Regions from separate parts of the Streptomyces sp. NPDC051452 genome, predicted to be linked through region 1. Evidence: riboswitches for the same ligand, from Rfam matches in the RefSeq annotation. Region 1 holds a riboswitch; each other region holds the start of a gene.

Region 1 (4,825 bases):
TGCCGAGTCCGTGCCGGAAGGGCAGCACACCGTACGTCCGCCGCCCGGTCAGGCCCCGGAGCATCTCCAACCCGGGCTCCAGCAGGCCGACATCGCCCCGGAACTTGTTCACCAGGAACCCGGCGACCAGTTCCTGGTCCTCCGGCGAGAGCAGGGCGACGGTGCCGAAGAACGAGGCGAAGACGCCGCCGCGGTCGATGTCGCCGACGACGAGCACGGGCAGGCGCGCGTTGCGGGCGATGCCCATGTTGACGATGTCGGTGCGCCGCAGATTGATCTCGGCCGGGCTTCCCGCCCCCTCGCAGATCACCGCGTCATAGGTGCCCCGCAACTCGGCCAGACAGTCCAGCACCGTGCCGAGCAGCCGCTGTTGGCGACCTCCGTGATAGCCGCGCGCGCTCATCTCGCCCACGGCCTTGCCCAGCAGCACCACCTGGCTGCTGCGCTCACCGCCGGGCTTGAGCAGCACCGGGTTCATCAGCGCGGTCGGCTCGACCCGGCACGCCTGGGCCTGCATGGCCTGGGCCCGCCCGATCTCCGCGCCCTCCCGGGTCACGAAGGAGTTGAGCGACATGTTCTGCGCCTTGAACGGCGCGACCTTCACGCCCTGGCGCACCAGCCACCGGCAGATTCCGGCCGTCACGACGCTCTTGCCGGCGTCGGAGGTGGTGCCGGCGACGAGGAGACCCCCGGTCACTTCCCCGCTCCCTTCACGAGTCGGCGCGCGGCGAGTGTGACGCCGAACGCGAGCAGGCCGACCCGGCGGGACAGCCGTACCGCCCGCTCGATGTCGTTGACATGGACGGGGCGCCCGGCCGCCCCGTTGAGCACCGGGCGGTGCTCGACCCGGCCGCCGTAGGCGAGCGTCCCGCCCAGGCGTACCCCGAGCGCGCCCGCGAAGGAGGCCTCCACGGGTCCGGCGTTGGGGCTCGGATGCCTTCGCGCGTCGGCCTTCCAGGCGCGCAGCGCGCCGCGCGGATCGGGCCCGGCCGCGGCGGCGAGTACGGCGGTCAGCCGGGCCCCCGGCCACCCGGCGACGTCGTCCAGGCGGGCGGAGGCCCAGCCGTAGCGGCGCAGACGAGGCGACTTGTGACCGACCATCGCGTCCAGGGTGTTGACCGCCCGGAACCCGAGCAGACCGGGCACTCCGCCCACGGCGCCCCAGACGAGCGCGCCCACGACGGCGTCGGAGGTGTTCTCGGCCACCGACTCGACCACGGCCCGGGCGATCCCGTCGGCGTCCAGCGCCTGCGGGTCCCGGCCGCACAGATGGGGCAGCCGCGCCCGGGCCGCCTCGACGTCACCGGCCCGCAGGGCGCGCCCGATGCCGAGTGCCTCCCGGGCGAGCGAGGTGCCGCCGACGACCGCCCAGGTGGCGGCGGCGGTCAGCGCGGCGGACGCGGCAGGCGAGGGGCGTACGGCCCGTGCGGTCAGCGCGCCGAGCGCGACGGCGCCGCCGGCGCACACCGCGGTGTGCACGGCGCCCCAGCCCCGGTGGTCGTGCCACAAGGCGCCTTCCACCGCGGCGGCGGCCCGTCCGAACGCGGCGACCGGGTGCCCCCGGCGCGGATCGCCCAGGATCAGGTCACCCAGCAGGCCGGCGGCGGCGCCGTACGCGTAGGAGCGATCGGCACCCATCGGCTCAGACGGCCGTGGGTAGGGGGGTGGGCCTGGTACTGGTCCTTCGGCGGCCGAGCATGGCGATCCGGGTCCTCACTCAGGGTGTCCACGCCCTGGTTCGACGAGATTCGGCGGTGAGAGTTCCTGGCTTCCCGGGAGTCTCCTCCCGGTGACAGTGGCGGGACCGCGCCGGATTCGCACCGGCTTCCTCTCTTGCCGCCGTACATGGCCCGGGCAGTCCACCATGCGCCCCGAACAGCCGTCAACCTGCCGTTGACCAGCCGTTGACCTGCGGGGGGAGGGAGCGCCGACGCCCGCCCCCGGCAGGCGTGGACACGCCGGAGGCTCCCCTCCCGGGCGACGGGAGGGGAGCCTCGGGCGTGTTCGATCAGGACGCGGCCACGATCGGCGGGCGGTTCAGGCCTTGGCCACGATCAGGTAGATGCCGTACGCCACCGCCGCCGCGCAGGCCGCGAAGCAGACGTAGGCGCCGGTGACCGCGAGGGTGGCCGAGCCGCCCTGGGCCGCGGCCTTCTCGCGCCGCGACAGGCCGTTGATGCCGAGGGTGAACAGGGCCACCAGGCCCACCGTGAACACCAGGCTGGTGCCGAAGACGGAGCCGAGGGCCGCCCAGTCGATCGTCATGATGTTTCCTTCAGTACCTGAGGGCTCGGGGTCAGACCGTGGCGGCCGGCGGGGTCGCCGGAGCGGGGACCGAGGCGGCGGGCTGCGCGGGGCCGGCGGCCTGCTGCGGGAAGGCGAGAGCCGACTGCTCGGCGACGGCGGCCGTGGGAGGCGGGATCACCGCGGCGATGGCGGTGGTCACCACCCCGGCCGGCTCCTCCGTCTCGGTGACGACGTCCGTGTGGTCGACGACCTCACGGCGGGAGATCTTCCAGATCGCGGCGCTCGCGGCGACCAGGAAGACGGCGACGAGGGCGGTGCCCCAGTCACCGAGGTCGGTGACCGATTCGGCGCCCGCGCCGACCAGCGCGGCGGCCGGCAGCGTCAGCACCCAGGCGACGACCATGCGGGTCGCGGTGGACCAGCGGACCACACCGCCCTTGCGGCCCAGACCGGCGCCCATCACCGAGCCGGAGACGACGTGGGTGGTGGAGAGGGAGAAGCCGAGGTGGGCGGAGGCCAGGATCGCGGTCGCGGCGCTGGTCTGGGCGGCGAAGCCCTGGCGCGGCTCCAGGTCGGTCAGGCCCTTGCCCATGGTGCGGATGATGCGCCAGCCGCCGATGTAGGTGCCGAGCGCGATCGCCAGACCGGCGGAGAGGATCACCCAGGTGGGAGGGTTCGAGCCCGGGGCGATGGCGCCGCCCGCGATCAGCGCGAGGGTGATGATGCCCATCGTCTTCTGGGCGTCGTTGGTGCCGTGGGCGAGGGAGACCAGGCCGGCGGAGGCGATCTGGCCGGCGCGGTAGCCCTTGCGGGTGGCCTCGCTCTCGGCCTTGTCGCCGATGCCGTAGGAGAAGCGCGTGGCCAGCATGGCCGCGAGACCCGCCACGATCGGCGCGGCGACCGCCGGGAGCAGCACCTTGGTGACCAGGGCGTCGGCGTGGACGGCGCCGAAGCCCGCGGAGGCGACGGTGGCGCCGATCAGGCCGCCCATCAGGGCGTGCGAGGAGCTGGAGGGCAGGCCCACCAGCCAGGTCAGCAGATTCCAGAGGATCGCGCCGACCAGGGCGGCGAAGATGACCTCGGGACGGATGCCGGTCTCGTCGACGAGACCCTTGGAGATCGTGTTCGCGACCTCCACGGAGAGGAAGGCGCCCACAAGATTGAGGGCGGCGGACATGGCCACCGCGATCTTGGGCTTCAGGGCGCCTGTGGAGATGGTGGTCGCCATCGCGTTCGCGGTGTCGTGGAAACCGTTCGTGAAATCGAACGCGAGTGCGGTTACGACCACAATCGCGAGGATCAGCGAGAAGCTTTCCATTTACCCAGGCAATCGTTCGAGGTTGTTGGCTGGATGAACGTAGGCAACCTGGGTGAACGGAAGATGAACTGGGACGGGCGTGGTGGTGACCGGGATCCATGCTTGGGGTTCCGTTTACGGTCGGCGGCGATCGGCGGCCCAGGCGTCCCTTGGTTACCGGTCGCGGGCGAAGGTCCGCAGCCGGCTCGGCGACCCGTTGAAGAGATCCTGGTCACCTGGCAGCCCGCCCTTGATGCTGTACTGCCAGAACGTCCAGTACCGCCAGCCGCCGGGCAGCGTCCCGGGCCGCGCGGTGCCGTGCCGGGCCACCCAGAGAGGATGGGACGAGGAGAAGGACCGGCTGTTGCCGGTGCAGAGCTTCCACCACTGGGTGGTCGTGTAGATCATCGGGCGGCGGCCGGTCTCGTGCTTGATCTCGTCGCTGAAGGAGCGGATCCAGCGGACCATCCGCTGCGCGCTCAGCCCGTAGCACTTGTGCTTCTCGCTGTAGGGGTTGTACTCGATGTCCAGCACCGGCGGCAGGGTCCAGCCGTCCGCGCGCCAGCCGCCACCGTGCCGCACGAAGTACGCCGCCTGCCGGGTGCCGGAGGCCCTGTCCGGCAGCGCGAAGTGGTACGCGCCCCGGATCAGGCCGGCCTTGCGGGCGCCGTCGTACTGCTGTGAGAAGCGGGGGTTGCGGTAGCTCGTGGACTCGGTGGCCTTGACGTAGACGAAGCGCGCGCCCTTCCGCCGGGCGGCCGTCCAGTCGACCCGCCCCTGGTAGGACGACACGTCGTGGCCCCGGGGCAGTTGTGCGGCCAGGGCCGGCGTGAACGCCTTGACGGAGGTCGCGTCGGGGGTGCCCGCCTCGAGAGCGCCGGCGACGGGAATGCCCGCGTCGGGGTCGCTCGGGTAGGGGTCGCCCGGGTCCGACGAGTCCGATGGGGCGGGGGTGGTGGCGGGGGTGGCGGTGGCGGGGCCGGTCAGGGCGACGGCGAGCGCCGCGGTGGCCGCCACGAGGACACCGGCGCGGTGCCGGGCGAGAGTGCGTACACGGGCCATGTGGTCTCCCCGGGATGGCGGGCGAGGGATCGCCGGGCGGGCAAGAGAGATCATTCAAGGGCCGGTGCATGCCGGATTGGTGACGGAATGCGGTGATTCATACGACATCCATCCGTTCGGCGGTAAGCCGTCCGGCCGCCTCCGGGTTGCGGGACCGGCGGGTCGCGGATCCGTCGGATGGCGTGCGGTGCCGCGGGCTGCCGTCCGTGCCGTCCGGCT
Region 2 (4,825 bases), on a different contig from region 1:
GATCGCCACTCCCGACAGCACGACCCGGTCGGTGCCGCCGCCGAGGGTGTGGCTGAGCAACAGCACCAGGGCGAAGGAGAGCAGCGCGCCGAGGAAGGCGCCCGCCGACAGGGAGATCACGCCGCCACCCACGCCCAGCACGACCACGGCGACCGCTCCCGTGGACGCGCCGGAGGACACGCCGAGCACGAAGGGGTCGGCGAGCGGATTGCGCAGCAGGGACTGCATCACCGCCCCGCACACGGCGAGCCCGGCACCGCACACGGCGGCGAGCAGCGTGCGCGGCATCCGCAGGTTCCACACGATGCCGTCCCGCAGCGGCGCCAACGTGGCTTCGCCGAGGCCGAGATGGGCCGCGACGGACGCCCAGACGTCTCCCGTGGAGATGTCGGCGGGACCGATCGTCACAGCCACGGCGATCGACGCGAGCAGCGCGGCGACTCCGCTGCCCGTCAACAGCCAAGCGCGCACGCTCACTTGGCGAGCCCGAAGTCGCGCAGACCGGCTGCGACCTCCTCGATCCCCTCGATGGTGCGGATGGACGGGTTCATCGCTTGTCCGCTCAGCAGGACGTACCGCTTCTTCCGCACGGCGGTCAGGTTGCGGGTGGCGGGGTTGGTCTCCAGGAAGCGGATCTTGGCTGCGGCGGTCTCCGCGGTCTGCTGCTTGCGGGTCAGGTCGCCGAGCACGATCACATCGGGGTCGCGGTCGGCGACCGTCTCCCAGCTGATCTGGGGCCATTCGTCGTGGGTGTCGGCGAAGACGTTCTTCGCGCCGACCGCACGGGTGATGGCGCCCGGTGCGCCGCAGCAGCCGGCGAGGTAGGGCGACTGGGAGTTGGCGAACCAGTACATGAGCGAGACGTCGGTGGCGTCGAGCCCGGCGGTGGCCGTGCCGACCCGCTTCTTCAGGGATGCGACCAGCTTCTCGCCCCGCGCCTCCACGCCGAACGCCCGTGCCAGGTCACGTATCTCGCCGTACACGGCATCGAGGGTGAACGGCTCGCCGCGCGATCCGTCGCCGCCACTGTCGTTGTCCTTGCCCGAGCAGTCGGACGGCGAGACATACGTGGGCACGCCCAGCTTCTCGAACTGCGCGCGGGTGGCGACCCCGCCCTTGCCCAGGGTGGAGACGAACGAGGCGGTGACGAGGTCGGGTTCGGCGTCCAGGACCTTCTCGAAGGAGGGCGCGTTGTCGGCGAGGCGCGGCACGGACGTGTTCGCCTTCGCAAGGCCCTTCATCACCGGGTCGGTCCAAGTGGCCGTACCGGCCATGCGGTCGGCGAGGCCGAGGGAGAGCAGGATCTCGGTGGTGCCCTGGTTGAGGGACACGGCCCGCTTCGGCGCCGCTGTCAGGGTGACCTTCCGGCCGCAGTTGTCGAGGGTCACCGGGTATCCGGCGGCAGCGGTCCTCGCCGGCTTCGCGTCGTCGGCATCGGAGGAGCCGCAGGCGGTGAGCAGCAGGGAAGACGCGAGGAGAAACGCCGGAGTGCGGACAAGGGCGGGGGTGCGGAGCACGGGCATGCCTCTGGGGTCGGGGCTCGTACGCGGAGCCTGGCCTACGGACGTCCCTCCACGCCGAAGCGCGGAGGTGCCAGCAGGTCTTCGGACTCGGGTTCGTCCGGACGGGACGCCTTCCCGGTCTCCCAGTGGCGTTGCGTGCCCCGCCCGTCCCCCTCACCGCTGCGCGTCAGTTCCGGGTTCGCACCGGATTCCCTGGCCTCGGATGTGGCTCGACTGGCCCGCTGAGGCTATCAAGTCCGTCGTACGGTCAGATCGTGCGTTCGGTCACGGGGTACGGCACGAACGTGCTGGTGTTCTGGTCGATCCGCAGCGGCCGGCCGAGGGGCGGTGCGCTCCGCTGGGGGCGGTCGAGGCGTTCACAGACGCGGCAGCCCATGCCGATGGGGGTGGCGTCGGAAGGGTCGGTGAGGTCCAGGCCGTCGGCGTAGACGAGGCGGTGGGCGTGGCGGATCTCGCGGCCCAGGCCGATGGCGAACGTCTTGCCAGGCTCGCCCCAGTCTCCGCGGTGCCGGGTGATCGCGCGGGCCGTCCACGGGTAGCGCTGTCCGTCGGGCATCTCGGCGACCTCACGCCCGGTCAAAGGCGCGCTCACCGGCCCGGTAACCATGCTCGCCTGGTCCTTCGTCCGCGACGAGCCGGCCCTGCGCGAGACGCTGCCGCTACGGGCCTGCCCCTTGGGGCCCGGTGTCCGGCGCTGGACCGGCTGGGCGGGGCCGACGGCCGGCCGCCGGCTTTCCCCGGCGTCACGTCACCGGTGTTCGGGGTTCTCGAAGTCCCGGCGGCATCCGGCGTCCCACGCGGCGCGCTGGTTGCCGTAGGCGGGGATGCCGCCCAGGTCCTTCAGCGCCCGGGCCAGGTGCAGCAGGTTCCAGGTCATGAAGGTGGTGTTGCGGTTGGTGAAGTCGTTCTCCGGGCCGCCCGATCCCGGATCGAGGTACGAGGGGCCCGGGCCCGCCTCCCCGATCCATCCGGCGTCCGCCTGGGGAGGGATGGTGTATCCCAGGTGCTGAAGGCTGTAGAGGACGTTCATGGCGCAGTGCTTGACGCCGTCCTCGTTGCCGGTGATCAGGCAACCGCCGACGCGGCCGTAATAGGCGTACTGACCGGCGTCGTTCAGGAGGCTGGAGCAGGCGTAGAGTCGTTCGATCACCTGCTTCGTCACGGAGCTGTTGTCGCCCAGCCAGATGGGGCCGGCCAGCACCAGGATGTCGGCCGCCAGGACCTGCTGGTAGAGGTCCGGCCAGGCGTCCCTCTCCCAGCCGTGTTCCCTCATGTCGGGCCACACACCGGTCGCGATGTCGTGGTCCACCGCCCGTACGACGTCGACGTGCACGCCCTGTGCGTCCATGATGGCGGTGCTGCGGTCGATGAGTCCCTGGGTGTTGCTCGTTTCCGGTGAGCGTTTGAGGGTGCAGTTGATCACCAAGGCCCGCAGGTCGTCGTACCGGGCCGGCGGCACGTCGGTGTCGGGCGACGAAGTGGTCACAAGGGCCTCCCGGATTCTGCCGCCGCTCTGTGTGTGGCGGCTCGTTCCCACTTGGCCAGCGTGCGGTCCGACCGCGGAGGCCGCCACCACAACGCCTCCAAACGGCCACGGAGGTCCACACCCCGGTCGGCGGCGGACGAGTGGCCCGGGCACGCGGGTGTACCTACGTTCGCCTCATGAGCACCGAAGGCGCGACCGAGTCGCGGAACACGGCAGCATCGGACGACGTCGCACATCTGCTGGTGCGCTGTCTGCGAGCCGAAGGCGTCGAGTACGTCTTCGGGATCCCCGGCGAGGAGAACATCCGCTTCGTCGACGCTCTGAGCGGCTCCGGAATCCGGTACGTCCTGGTGCGCCACGAGCAGGCCGCCTCGTTCATGGCGGAGATCTACGGACGGCTGACCGGCCGGGCCGGGGTGTGTTCGGCCACGCTGGGTCCCGGCGCGATCAACCTGCTGCTCGGCACCGCCGATGCCATGACCAACAGCGCACCGATGGTGGCCCTTGCCGCCCAGGGCTCGCTGCGCCGCACCCACAAGGAGTCACATCAGGTCATCGACCTGGTGTCGATGTTCGCCCCCGTCACCCAGTGGGCGGCCCGCGTGGAGTGTCCTGACGCGGTGCCGGAGATGACGCGCAAGGCTTTCAAGATCGCGCAGAGCGAGCGCCCCGGGGCCGTGTTCCTGGCCGTGCCCGAGGACATCGAAGCGGAGCGGCCTGAGGGGCGGCTGGCACCTCTGCAGATCGACACCGTGCACGCCGACGCGCCGTCACTCACGCAGATCGCGCGGGCGGTCGAAGTGCTCACGACGGCTCGGCGTCCTGTCGTGCTGGCCGGCCATGGCGCCACGAGGGCCCAGGCCTCGGCCGCTCTCGTACGGTTCGCCGAGCGGTTGAACGTCCCGGTGGCGACCACCTTCCACGGCAAGGGCGTCTTCCCCGACGACCACCCGAACGCCCTCGGCGCGGTCGGCTTCATGCGTCACGATTACGGCAACTTCGGCTTCGACACCGCCGACGTGGTCATCTGCGTCGGCTACGAGATCCAGGAGTTCGATCCCGCCAAGATCAACCCCGACGGCGACAAGCGCATCGTGCACGTGCACCGCTTCCCTTCCGAGGTGGACGCACATTACCCGGTCGCGGTGGGCATCGAGGGTGACCTGTCACAGGCGCTGGACGCACTCGCCTCGGCACTGCCCGAAGGGTTCACCTACGACTCGGAAAGCAGCGTGAAGATCCGTACGCTGCTCGACGACGAACTCGCCTACGGACGTGACAACGACGCGTTCCCGCTGGTGCCCCAGCGTGTGGTGAGCGATGTCCGGACCGCCCTGGACCGTCACGACATCGTGCTCGCCGACACCGGAGCGGGCAAGATGTGGATGTCCCGCCTCTACCCCACCTACGAACCGGACACCTGCCTGGTCTCCAACGGTCTGTCCACCATGGGCTTCGCACTGCCGGGTGCCATCGCCGCCAAACTGGCCCGGCCCGACCGGCGCGTCCTGGCCATGATGGGCGACGGTTCCTTTCTGATGAATTCCCAGGAACTCGAGACCGCCGTCCGTGAACGCATCCCCCTGGTCGTCCTCGTCCTGGTGGACGAGGAATACGGACTGATCACCTGGAAGATGGAACTCGAACTGGGCCGCCACAGCCACACCCGGTTCACCAACCCGGACCTGGTCGCCTACGCCGAAAGCTTCGGAGCGCACGGCTACCGGGTCGAGTCCGCCGACCAGCTGCTGCCCGTGCTGCGCCGTGCCCTCGACGACGAAGGAGTCTCCGTGATCGCCTGCCCCGTCGACTACAC
Region 3 (4,825 bases), on a different contig from region 1:
CGCCACGGCACGGCCCGCACCGCCTGACGAAACACCCGGCCGCAGAGGCGGACCCCGGAAAGCGGACGGCGCCGCCCACCCGCACGACCGAGACGGTGTGGGGGCGGGCGGCGCCGCGAGGCGAGGGTCGCTCAGAAGTCCTCGTCCAGGTCCACGGTGCCCTCCACCGCGACCTGGTACGCCGACGGGCGGCGCTCGAAGAAGTTGGTCAGCTCCTGGACGCCCTGCAACTCCATGAAGGAGAAGGGGTTCTCGGAGCCGTAGACCGGCGCGAAGCCCAGGCGGGACAGGCGCTGGTCGGCCACGCACTCCAGGTACTGCCGCATCGACTCGGTGTTCATGCCCGGCAGGCCGTCACCGCACAGGTCGCGGGCGAACTGCAGCTCGGCCTCGACGGCCTCCTTGAGCATGTCCTTGACCTGCTGCTCCAGCTGGTCGTCGAAGAGGTCCGGCTCCTCCTTGCGGACGGTGTCGACCACGTCGAAGGCGAAGGACATGTGCATCGTCTCGTCACGGAACACCCAGTTGGTGCCGGTCGCGAGGCCGTGCAGCAGACCGCGGCTGCGGAACCAGTAGACGTAGGCGAAGGCGCCGTAGAAGAACAGCCCCTCGATGCACGCGGCGAAGCAGATCAGGTTCAGCAGGAAGCGCCGCCGGTCCGCCCTGGACTCCAGCCGGTCCAGCTTCTCCACCGAGTCCATCCACTTGAAGCAGAACTCGGCCTTCTCGCGGATGGACTGGATGTTCTCCACGGCCGCGAAGGCGGCGTTGCGGTCCTCCGGGTCGGGCAGATAGGTGTCGAGCAGCGTCAGATAGAACTGGACGTGCACGGCCTCCTCGAACAGCTGGCGCGACAGGTACAGGCGCGCCTCCGGGGAGTTGATGTGCTTGTACAGCGTCAGCACCAGGTTGTTCGCGACGATCGAGTCGCCCGTGGCGAAGAACGCCACCAGACGGCCGATCAGGTGCTGCTCCGACGGCGTCAGCTTCGCGAGGTCGGCGACGTCCGAGTGGAGGTCGACCTCCTCCACGGTCCAGGTGTTCTTGATGGCGTCCCGGTAGCGCTCGTAGAAGTCGGGGTAGCGCATCGGTCGGAGAGTCAGCTCGAAGCCCGGGTCGAGCAGGTTGGTGTTACGGGACATCACTGGCAGGCCTCGCAGGACTCGGGGTTCTCAAGGGAGCAGGCGACGGCGTCGGGGTCGTTCACCTGCTGGACGGGGATGGACGGCTGCGCCTGCGCCTGCGCCTGCGCCGGCGCCTGGGCCTGGGCGGCACGGGCGATACGCGTCGCCGGGCGGGAGCGCAGGTAGTACGTCGTCTTCAGGCCCGACTTCCAGGCGTACGCGTACATCGAGGAGAGCTTGCCGATCGTCGGCGTCTCCAGGAACAGGTTCAGCGACTGCGCCTGGTCCAGGAACGGGGTGCGCGCCGCGGCCATGTCGATCAGGCCGCGCTGCGGGATCTCCCATGCCGTGCGGTACAGCGCCCGTACGTCGTCGGGGATCCAGGCGAAGTCCTGCACCGAGCCGTTGGACTCGCGCAGCGCCTCCCGGGTGCGCGCGTCCCAGACGCCCAGGTTCTTCAGCTCCCGCACCAGGTACGAGTTGACCTGGAGGAACTCGCCGGACAGCGTCTCGCGCTTGAACAGGTTGGACACCTGCGGCTCGATGCACTCGTACACGCCCGCGATGGAGGCGATGGTGGCGGTCGGGGCGATGGCGAGCAGCAGCGAGTTGCGCATGCCGGTGGTCGCGATCCGCTCCCGCAGCGCGGCCCAGCGCTCCGGCCAGGTGAACTCGACGCCGTAGTGGTCGGGGTGCAGCACACCCTGGGCGGTACGGGTCTTCTCCCAGGCCGGCAGCGGGCCGTTGCGCTCGGCGAGGTCGGCGGAGGCCTCGTACGCGGCGAGCATGATGCGCTCGGCGATCCGCGTGGACAGGGCCTTGGCCTCGGGGGAGTCGAAGGGCAGGCGCAGCTTGAAGAAGACGTCCTGCAGACCCATCGCGCCCAGGCCGACGGGACGCCACTTGGCGTTGGAGCGGCCCGCCTGCTCGGTCGGGTAGAAGTTGATGTCCACCACGCGGTCGAGGAAGGTGACGGCCGTGCGGACCGTCTCGTCCAGCCGCTCCCAGTCGATGCCGTCGGCGGTCACGAAGGCGCCGAGGTTGACCGAGCCCAGGTTGCAGACCGCGGTCTCGCCGTCGTCGGTGACCTCCAGGATCTCCGTGCAGAGGTTGGAGGAGTGGACGACATGGCCCGCGGTCGCCGTCTGGTTGGCGGTGCGGTTGGCGGCGTCCTTGAAGGTCATCCAGCCGTTGCCGGTCTGCGCCAGGGTGCGCATCATGCGGCCGTACAGCTCACGCGCCGCGATCGTCTTCTTCGCCAGGCCCTTCGCCTCGGCCTCGCGGTAGGCGGCGTCGAACTCCTCGCCCCACAGGTCCACCAGCTCCGGCACGTCCGCGGGGGAGAACAGCGACCACGACGCGTCCGCGTTGACCCGGCGCATGAACTCGTCCGGGATCCAGTGCGCCAGGTTGAGGTTGTGCGTACGCCGGGCGTCCTCACCGGTGTTGTCGCGCAGCTCCAGGAACTCCTCGATGTCGGAGTGCCAGGTCTCCAGGTACACCGCGGCCGCGCCCTTGCGCCGGCCGCCCTGGTTCACGGCGGCCACCGAGGCGTCCAGGGTCTTCAGGAACGGCACGATGCCGTTGGAGTGCCCGTTGGTGCCGCGGATCAGCGAACCCCGGCTGCGGATGCGGGAGTAGGACAGGCCGATGCCGCCGGCGTGCTTGGAGAGGCGGGCGACCTGGTGGTAGCGGTCGTAGATGGAGTCCAGCTCGTCCAGCGGGGAGTCGAGGAGGTAGCAGGACGACATCTGCGGGTGCCGCGTACCGGAGTTGAAGAGCGTGGGGGAGGACGGCAGATAGTCGAGGCGGCTCATGAGCCCGTAGAGCGCCGCGACCTCGTCCACCGAGCGGGCGGTGTCGTCCTCGGCCAGGCCGGCGGCGACGCGCAGCATGAAGTGCTGGGGCGTCTCGACGACCTTGCGGGTGATGGGGTGCCGCAGCAGGTAGCGGCTGTGCAGGGTGCGCAGGCCGAAGTAGCCGAAGCGGTCGTCGGCGTCGACGTCGATCAGCGCGTCGAGCCGCGCGGCGTGCTGCCGGACGAACTCGGCGGTCCGGTCGGCGACGAGCCCCTCGCGGTGCCCCACGGCGACGGAGTCCGTGAAGGAGGTGACGCCCTGTGAGGCGGCCTCCTCACGGATGGAGAGGGTCAGCAGGCGGGCGGCCAGCCGGGAGTAGGCGGGGTCCTCGGCGATCAGTCCGGCGGCCGCCTCGGTCGCCAGCTCGCGCAACTCGGCTGTGATTTCGGAGGCAGTCCGTGCAGACCGGCCACGCAGCGCGGAGGCGGCGACCCGGCCGGGGTCGGCGTCGGGGAGGTCGACGGTCAGCTCGGTCAGGGTCCGCAGCAGCGCGGCACCGGGACCGTCGGTCTCCAGCTCGCTGACTGAAGCCGGTTCGGCTGGCGCGATGGTCACGTGGGGCTCTCCCTCGCTCGGCACGGGGACCTGGCGGAGGGCAGGGGGCAGCCACGAACGCGTACGGCGTGGCGTCCTCCGGCCCGCTCCACGAGGCCCGGACGTCTCAAGGCACCCGAACCGGACGGCCGGGTGCGCTGTCGGCAGGTCCTCGGACTGGCCAGGCGTGCGCTTACACGCAAGTACACCGTTGCGGGACAGTTCCGGATTCGCACCGGATTCCCCTGCGACGACAGCGAGGACGAGCATACATCTAGTGCCGGGCTGTCGTGGCACCCCCACATGTAGTGTCTGTTGCGTGTTGCGGTGGTATCGGAGCGTCAACTCGAGGCAGCACGGCGGGCCGCCGGGAATCCACTTCCCGGCGGCCCGCCGTGGGTGTCGTGCGCTGTGCCGAGGGCGGCTCAGTGGGCGTCCGCCGCGGTCACCGGCGGAAGCTCCACCTGGACCCCGGGGTCGCCCGCGTCGGCCGTGTAGTCCTCCGGCCGGGTCTCGTCGACGCCCTCCGGCGCCTTCAGGGCCCGCAGGACGAAGGTGAGGACGACGGTGACGACGACGTTCAGGACGAACGCCGTCAGGCCGATGTAGCCGATCTCGCCGATGCCGGGGATCTCCTTGGCGGAGCCACCGAAGTGAGCCTGCGTCGGCGAGGCCACCCCGTACGCGGCGAGCGTGCCGTACACCATGCCGACCGCCCAGCCGGCCAGCAGCGCCCAGCGGTGGAACCAGCGGGTGAACAGGCCGCCGACCAGGGCCGGGAAGGTCTGCAGGATCCAGATGCCGCCCAGCAGCTGGAAGTTGATGGCGACCGTCTTGTCCATGGTGAGGACGAAGACCAGCGCGCCCACCTTCACCAGCAGGGACACGACCTTGGAGACCTGGGCCTCCTGCTTCGGCGTGGCGTCCGGCTTGATGAAGTCCTTGTAGATGTTGCGGGTGAAGAGGTTCGCCGCCGCGATGGACATGATCGCCGCCGGGACGAGCGCCCCGATGCCGATCGCCGCGAAGGCCACGCCCGCGAACCAGTCCGGGAACATGTCCTCGAACAGCTGGGGGATGGCCAGCTGGCCGTTGGTGACCTTCACCCCGGCCGCGATGGCCATGAAGCCCAGCAGCGCCAGCAGGCCCAGCATGAGCGAGTACAGCGGCAGGATGGTGGTGTTGCGGCGGATCACCTCGCGGCTCCTGGAGGACAGGGTCGCGGTGATGGAGTGCGGGTACATGAACAGCGCCAGCGCCGAACCCAGCGCCAGCGTGGCGTAGGTCCACTGGGCCGCCTCCGGCGGG
Region 4 (4,825 bases), on a different contig from region 1:
AGAACCTGGCCTTCCACCTCTCCGGGCACATCCTGCACTCCATCTACTGGCACAACATGACCGGCGACGGCGGCGGCGAGCCGCTGGCGGCCGACGGTGTCGGCGAACTGGCCGACGCCATCGCCGAGTCGTTCGGCTCGTTCGCCGGCTTCAAGGGTCAGCTGTCCAAGGCGGCGGCCACCACCCAGGGTTCGGGCTGGGGCGTGCTCGCCTACGAGCCGCTCAGCGGCCGCCTGATCGTGGAGCAGGTCTACGACCACCAGGGCAACGTCGGCCAGGGCTCCACGCCGATCCTGGTCTTCGACGCCTGGGAGCACGCCTTCTACCTCCAGTACAAGAACCAGAAGGTGGACTTCATCGAGGCCATGTGGCAGGTCGTCAACTGGCAGGACGTGGCCAAGCGCTACGCCGCCGCCAAGGAGCGCGGCGACAGCCTGCTCCTGCGCCCCTGACCCCCCGGCTCAGGCGGTCGTCCCGCCGGTGATCGTCTTCTCGCCCCTCACCGGCAGGCGCTCGACGGAGGGCTCCCCCGGCACCCCGCCGGCGGGAGCCCTTCCGCGTCCGACGCCACCCGTCGGTCCCGACGGTTCGCCCTGAACCTTCCAGGGCGCGCCCGACCCTGGATGCGGGGGCAAGGCCGCCGTGCGGGGAAGCCGGTGCGAGGAGGCCGGCGGTTCGGTCCTGACCCACGCCGACGGCGTGCCCGTGTTCCGGACGCTCACCTCCGGCTGCGGGTCGCCACCGACACCGGGTACTCGGTAGCCGACCGCGCGCTCGAGCCGCACGGCGGCTACGGCTACCTTGGCGAGTCCGGCATCGAGAACATCGTCCGTGGCCTGCGCGTCCACCGGATCCTGGAAGGAACCAACGAGCTCATGCGTGTCATCGTGTCCCGCGGCCCGACGGAGGCGTCCGGATGAGCGGCGGCGAGGAACCCGTCCTGCTGCACACCGACGGCCGGGCAGCCCACATCGTCCTCAACCGGCCCAGGGCCCTCAACGCCCTCAACCACGAGATGGTCCGCCGCATCGACGAGGCGCTGACCGTGTGGGAGGACGACCCCGCGGTACGCACCGTCGTCATCACCGGGGCGGGGGAGCGCGGACTGTGCGCGGGCGGTGACATCCGCGCCGTCCACGACGACGCCCGCGACGGCGATGGCAGCGCCGCGGCCGCCTTCTGGCGCGACGAGTACCACCTCAACGCCCGAATCGCCCGCTACGCGAAGCCCTATGTCGCCGTCATGGATGGCATCGTCATGGGCGGCGGCGTCGGTGTCTCCGCGCACGGCAGCGTCCGGATCGTCACCGAGCGGTCGCGGATCGCCATGCCGGAGACCGGCATCGGTTTCGTCCCCGACGTCGGCGGCACCTACCTGCTCGTCCAGGCCCCGGGCGAACTGGGCACCCATCTCGCGCTGACGGGCGCCGGGATCGGCGCCGCCGACGCCCTGCTGTGCGGCCTCGCCGACCACTACGTGCCGTCCGCCGCGCTCGGGCGTTTCCTCGACGACCTCGCGGACCTGCCCGTACGAGACGTCCTGGCCCGCCATGCGCAGCCGCCACCGCGAGGTGTGCTCGCCGGGCGGCGGGAGTGGATCGACGCCTGCTACGCCGCCGACACCGTCGAGGAGATCCTCGACCGGCTGCTGACCGACGGCGGCCCGGAGGCGAAGGAGGCGGCCGAGACCCTGCTCGGCAGGTCGCCCACCGCACTGAAGGCCACACTGGCCGCCCTGCGCCGCGCCCGGCGACAGGGAACGCTGGAGCGGGTCCTCGACCAGGAGTACCGCGTCTCCTGCGCCGCCCTGAGCACCCCCGACCTGGTGGAGGGCATCCGCGCCCAGGTCATCGACAAGGACCGTAGCCCGCGTTGGTCCCCCGCCACCCTCGCCGAGGTCACCGACGCCGATGTCGCACGCTTCTTCGCTCCGCTCGGCGACCGGGAACTGGGGCTGGCCGGGCCCGGGGCGGGCACGGAGGGAGTCTGACGAGCCGAACGGCCGCCGTCCCGCCCTCACCGGTCGGCGGCGGTCCCTGATGGCGGATATGAGAGAAAGGTCGCGGCCCGGCGGACGGACACGGTCTTGGCCATGTTCGCCACACACGCTACGGTCTTGACCGATACCGACGACGGCGAAACGGAAGCCGGTGTGAAACCGGCACGGTCGCGCCACTGTGTGCGCGGCGCCTCGGCCGAGGCGCCGCGCGAGTCAGACCCGTGGCCGTCGTCCACCGCACCACCGAGATGGGACGCGAACTCCCAGAGGAGGCCCCTGCCATGGCGCAGCATGTCGCCCAGCCGACAGTCACCACTCCCGCCCTTCCCACCAAGCTGCCGCTGAAGGCGATAGCTCCCTGGGCGGTCTTCTTCGGCATCCTGATGCTGGTCCTGCTCTACTTCGTCGGCGCCGAACAGGGCGCCACCTCCGTGTTCAACGGCACGGACGTCCACGAGTGGGTGCACGACGCCCGCCACCTCCTCGGCTTCCCCTGCCACTGACACGAGGGACGCCGCACAACCATGAACTCCCCAACCGTAAGGAATCTGCTCGTCCGGGGCATGCTCGCCGGCCTGGCAGCGGGCGTGCTCGCCCTGGTCGTCGCCTACCTGCTCGGTGAGCCGAGCGTCGACAAGGCGATCGGCTTCGAGGACGCCCACTCCCACGAGCACGAGATGGAGGTCGTCTCCCGCTCCCTGCAGTCCACCGCGGGCCTCGCCACCGGCGTCCTGGTCTACGGGGTCGCCTTCGGCGGCATCGCCGCGCTCGCCTACTGCTTCGCCCTCGGCCGCGTCGGCCGGTTCGGACCGCGGGCGACCGCGCTGTTGCTGTCCGGCTGCGCACTGCTCGCCGTGTACGTGGTGCCGTTCCTGAAGTACCCGGCCAACCCGCCTTCGGTCGGCGACCCCGACACCATCGGCAAGCGGACCAGCCTGTACTTCCTGATGATGCTGCTCAGCGTCCTCCTCGCGATCGCCGCCACCCTCCTGGGCAAGCGGCTCGCGCCCGCGCTCGGTACCTGGTGGGCGACCGTGACCGCGGTGGCCGCCTTCGCCGTCGTGATCGGAGTGGCCTATGGGTTCCTGCCGGCCGTCGACGAGGTGCCGAAGGACTTCCCGGCCGCCCTGCTCTGGCGGTTCCGGCTGTCCGCGCTGGCCATCCAGGCCGTGCTGTGGGGCGGATTCGGGCTGCTCTTCGGGGAGTTGGCCGAACGGCTGCTGAACCCCAAGCCGGTGACGGCGTCGGCCGCTCGGATGGTGCCGACGGCGCGCTGACCCACTTCCGGACAGCGTGAGGGCCCCGTGGAGCCATCCCGGGGCCCTCACGCGTTCCGCCCGACACGGCAAGCCGCCCGAGGGGAAGGCGGCACCCAGGTGGGAAGGGGAGGAGCCCGATGGCCGGACGGCCCCAGCCGCGTCGCATCACCCTCGCGGGGCGCGAGGCGGTCGCGCTCCCTCCGAAGGAGCACGAGCAACTGATCGCCGGCCGAGAGCAGTTCGGCGGCCGGAGCGTGAGGGTGCGGGTCCTCGCCCAGCAGGCGAAACGCACCGCACGGCTCGTGCACGACCTGGAGAGGCTGACAACGGACCCCTTCGACGGCTGTCCCGACCGGACCGGCCGGCCGCGGGAGCGCTGCACGCACCGAAGCCACGGCTCCCACCTAAGCGATGGCTCGCGCCGAGGCGATGGCGGACACGTCGCGCGGTGGGCGACTGCCTCTCCTGTGCGATAGCCGACCTCCCGCGCCGCCACCGCGACCCGGCGGCCGGTCCCCTGAACTGGCCGTCGGCAGAGCCTAGTCGGCGTCCCGCAGTGCGGGCGGACGACCGAGCCGCAGGTTCCAGCGACCGGACCGCCCACTGAGTTCCGTCACCGTCAGCGGGGGAACGTCCAGCCGCCAGAAGGCCGCGTCGGGCATCCCCAGCGCGCGGACGACCACCGCCCGCACCACATCCGGCTCGACGACGGCGAGTGTCCGTCCGTCCGTACGCGCCATGTCCGCCAGCCAGTTCGCGAGCCGCCCGCACAGATCCCGCACCGACTCGCCCCCGTGCGGCGCGCTTTCGGGGTCGGTGAGCCAGCGGCCCACCGCCTCCGGCTCGGCCGCCCCCACCTCGTCCAGCGTGCGCCCCCGCCAGCGGCCCACGTCGAGCCCCGCCAGTTCGGGCACCGCCGGCCCGTCGAGCCCCAGGGCCACCGCCGTCTGACGGCACCGCACGGCGGGCGACGTGAGGACCCGGCCCGCCGGGGGCAGCGCCCCCGCGGCCGCCCGGGCCCGGGCCGCCGCGACCTGGTCGATCGAGCCGCCGTCGTCGAAGCGAGCCTGTCGCGTCGACGCGCTCATGGCCGGCGAGACGAGGTACACACGGCTGGTCACGAAGCGCTCCTGTCTGCCGCCGTCATGGAGTGTGGGACTCGGCCTGGTAGGGCGCGTGGGTGCGCCGGTCGAGGTCGATGGCCGGTCGTCCACCGGCCGGCGGGCCCGCCCGCCGCGACCACGGCGCTCGCGGACCCGGCGTCCCGGCCCGAGGGGCGCCGCGCCCCGGGCGTCCCCAGGGGGATGTCCTCGGCGTGGACGAGCCGGTGGACGCGGAGTGCCGGAGGGTGCCGGCGCGGCCCGGCGTGGGCGCGAACCTCGCGGTCCACCGTTCGCCGGGTCATGGCACGCACCTCCTCCTCGCCCGCCCCGGACCGGGCATCACACGGTGGCGGTGGCGACGGCGACGGTTCTCGCGAACATAGCATCCGCATGGTGCGCGTCCACCACGTATGCGCAGGTCCGCGCCGTAGGGAGTCCGCGGAGCGGCACGCTTTCGCGCCGCA

The links. Region 1 has a riboswitch for cobalamin ahead of ACIBA9_RS12520 (cobalamin biosynthesis protein). Riboswitches for the same ligand answer to the same signal wherever they lie in the genome.
Region 2: another riboswitch for cobalamin. It lies ahead of ACIBA9_RS00860 (ABC transporter substrate-binding protein); the one in region 1 lies ahead of ACIBA9_RS12520 (cobalamin biosynthesis protein).
Region 3: another riboswitch for cobalamin. It lies ahead of ACIBA9_RS11385 (ribonucleoside-diphosphate reductase subunit alpha); the one in region 1 lies ahead of ACIBA9_RS12520 (cobalamin biosynthesis protein).
Region 4: another riboswitch for cobalamin. It lies ahead of ACIBA9_RS07650 (CbtB-domain containing protein); the one in region 1 lies ahead of ACIBA9_RS12520 (cobalamin biosynthesis protein).

What each region holds. Positions count from the first base shown of each region.
Region 1 covers NZ_JBITEB010000004.1:58,289-63,113, reverse strand. The annotation lists gene ACIBA9_RS12525 (cobyric acid synthase) at 1-697, opposite strand, end outside; gene ACIBA9_RS12520 (cobalamin biosynthesis protein) at 694-1,638, opposite strand; cobalamin riboswitch at 1,738-1,880, opposite strand; gene ACIBA9_RS12515 (hypothetical protein) at 2,038-2,265, opposite strand; gene ACIBA9_RS12510 (anion permease) at 2,297-3,565, opposite strand; gene ACIBA9_RS12505 (lysozyme) at 3,719-4,606, opposite strand.
Region 2 covers NZ_JBITEB010000001.1:192,787-197,611, reverse strand. The annotation lists gene ACIBA9_RS00865 (iron chelate uptake ABC transporter family permease subunit) at 1-477, opposite strand, end outside; gene ACIBA9_RS00860 (ABC transporter substrate-binding protein) at 474-1,523, opposite strand; cobalamin riboswitch at 1,578-1,756, opposite strand; partial or broken gene ACIBA9_RS00855 (short-chain fatty acyl-CoA regulator family protein) at 1,771-2,091, opposite strand; partial or broken gene ACIBA9_RS00850 (hypothetical protein) at 2,081-2,191, shown strand; gene ACIBA9_RS00845 (flavodoxin family protein) at 2,272-3,009, opposite strand; gene ACIBA9_RS00840 (acetolactate synthase large subunit) at 3,186-4,825, shown strand, end outside.
Region 3 covers NZ_JBITEB010000003.1:436,705-441,529, forward strand. The annotation lists gene ACIBA9_RS11375 (hypothetical protein) at 1-27, shown strand, start outside; gene ACIBA9_RS11380 (ribonucleotide-diphosphate reductase subunit beta) at 132-1,142, opposite strand; gene ACIBA9_RS11385 (ribonucleoside-diphosphate reductase subunit alpha) at 1,142-3,538, opposite strand; cobalamin riboswitch at 3,663-3,804, opposite strand; gene mctP (monocarboxylate uptake permease MctP) at 3,943-4,825, opposite strand, start outside.
Region 4 covers NZ_JBITEB010000002.1:525,069-529,893, reverse strand. The annotation lists gene ACIBA9_RS07665 (superoxide dismutase) at 1-452, shown strand, start outside; partial or broken gene ACIBA9_RS07660 (acyl-CoA dehydrogenase family protein) at 732-920, shown strand; gene ACIBA9_RS07655 (enoyl-CoA hydratase/isomerase family protein) at 917-1,990, shown strand; cobalamin riboswitch at 2,096-2,243, shown strand; gene ACIBA9_RS07650 (CbtB-domain containing protein) at 2,281-2,502, shown strand; gene ACIBA9_RS07645 (CbtA family protein) at 2,524-3,276, shown strand; gene ACIBA9_RS07640 (histidine phosphatase family protein) at 3,798-4,379, opposite strand.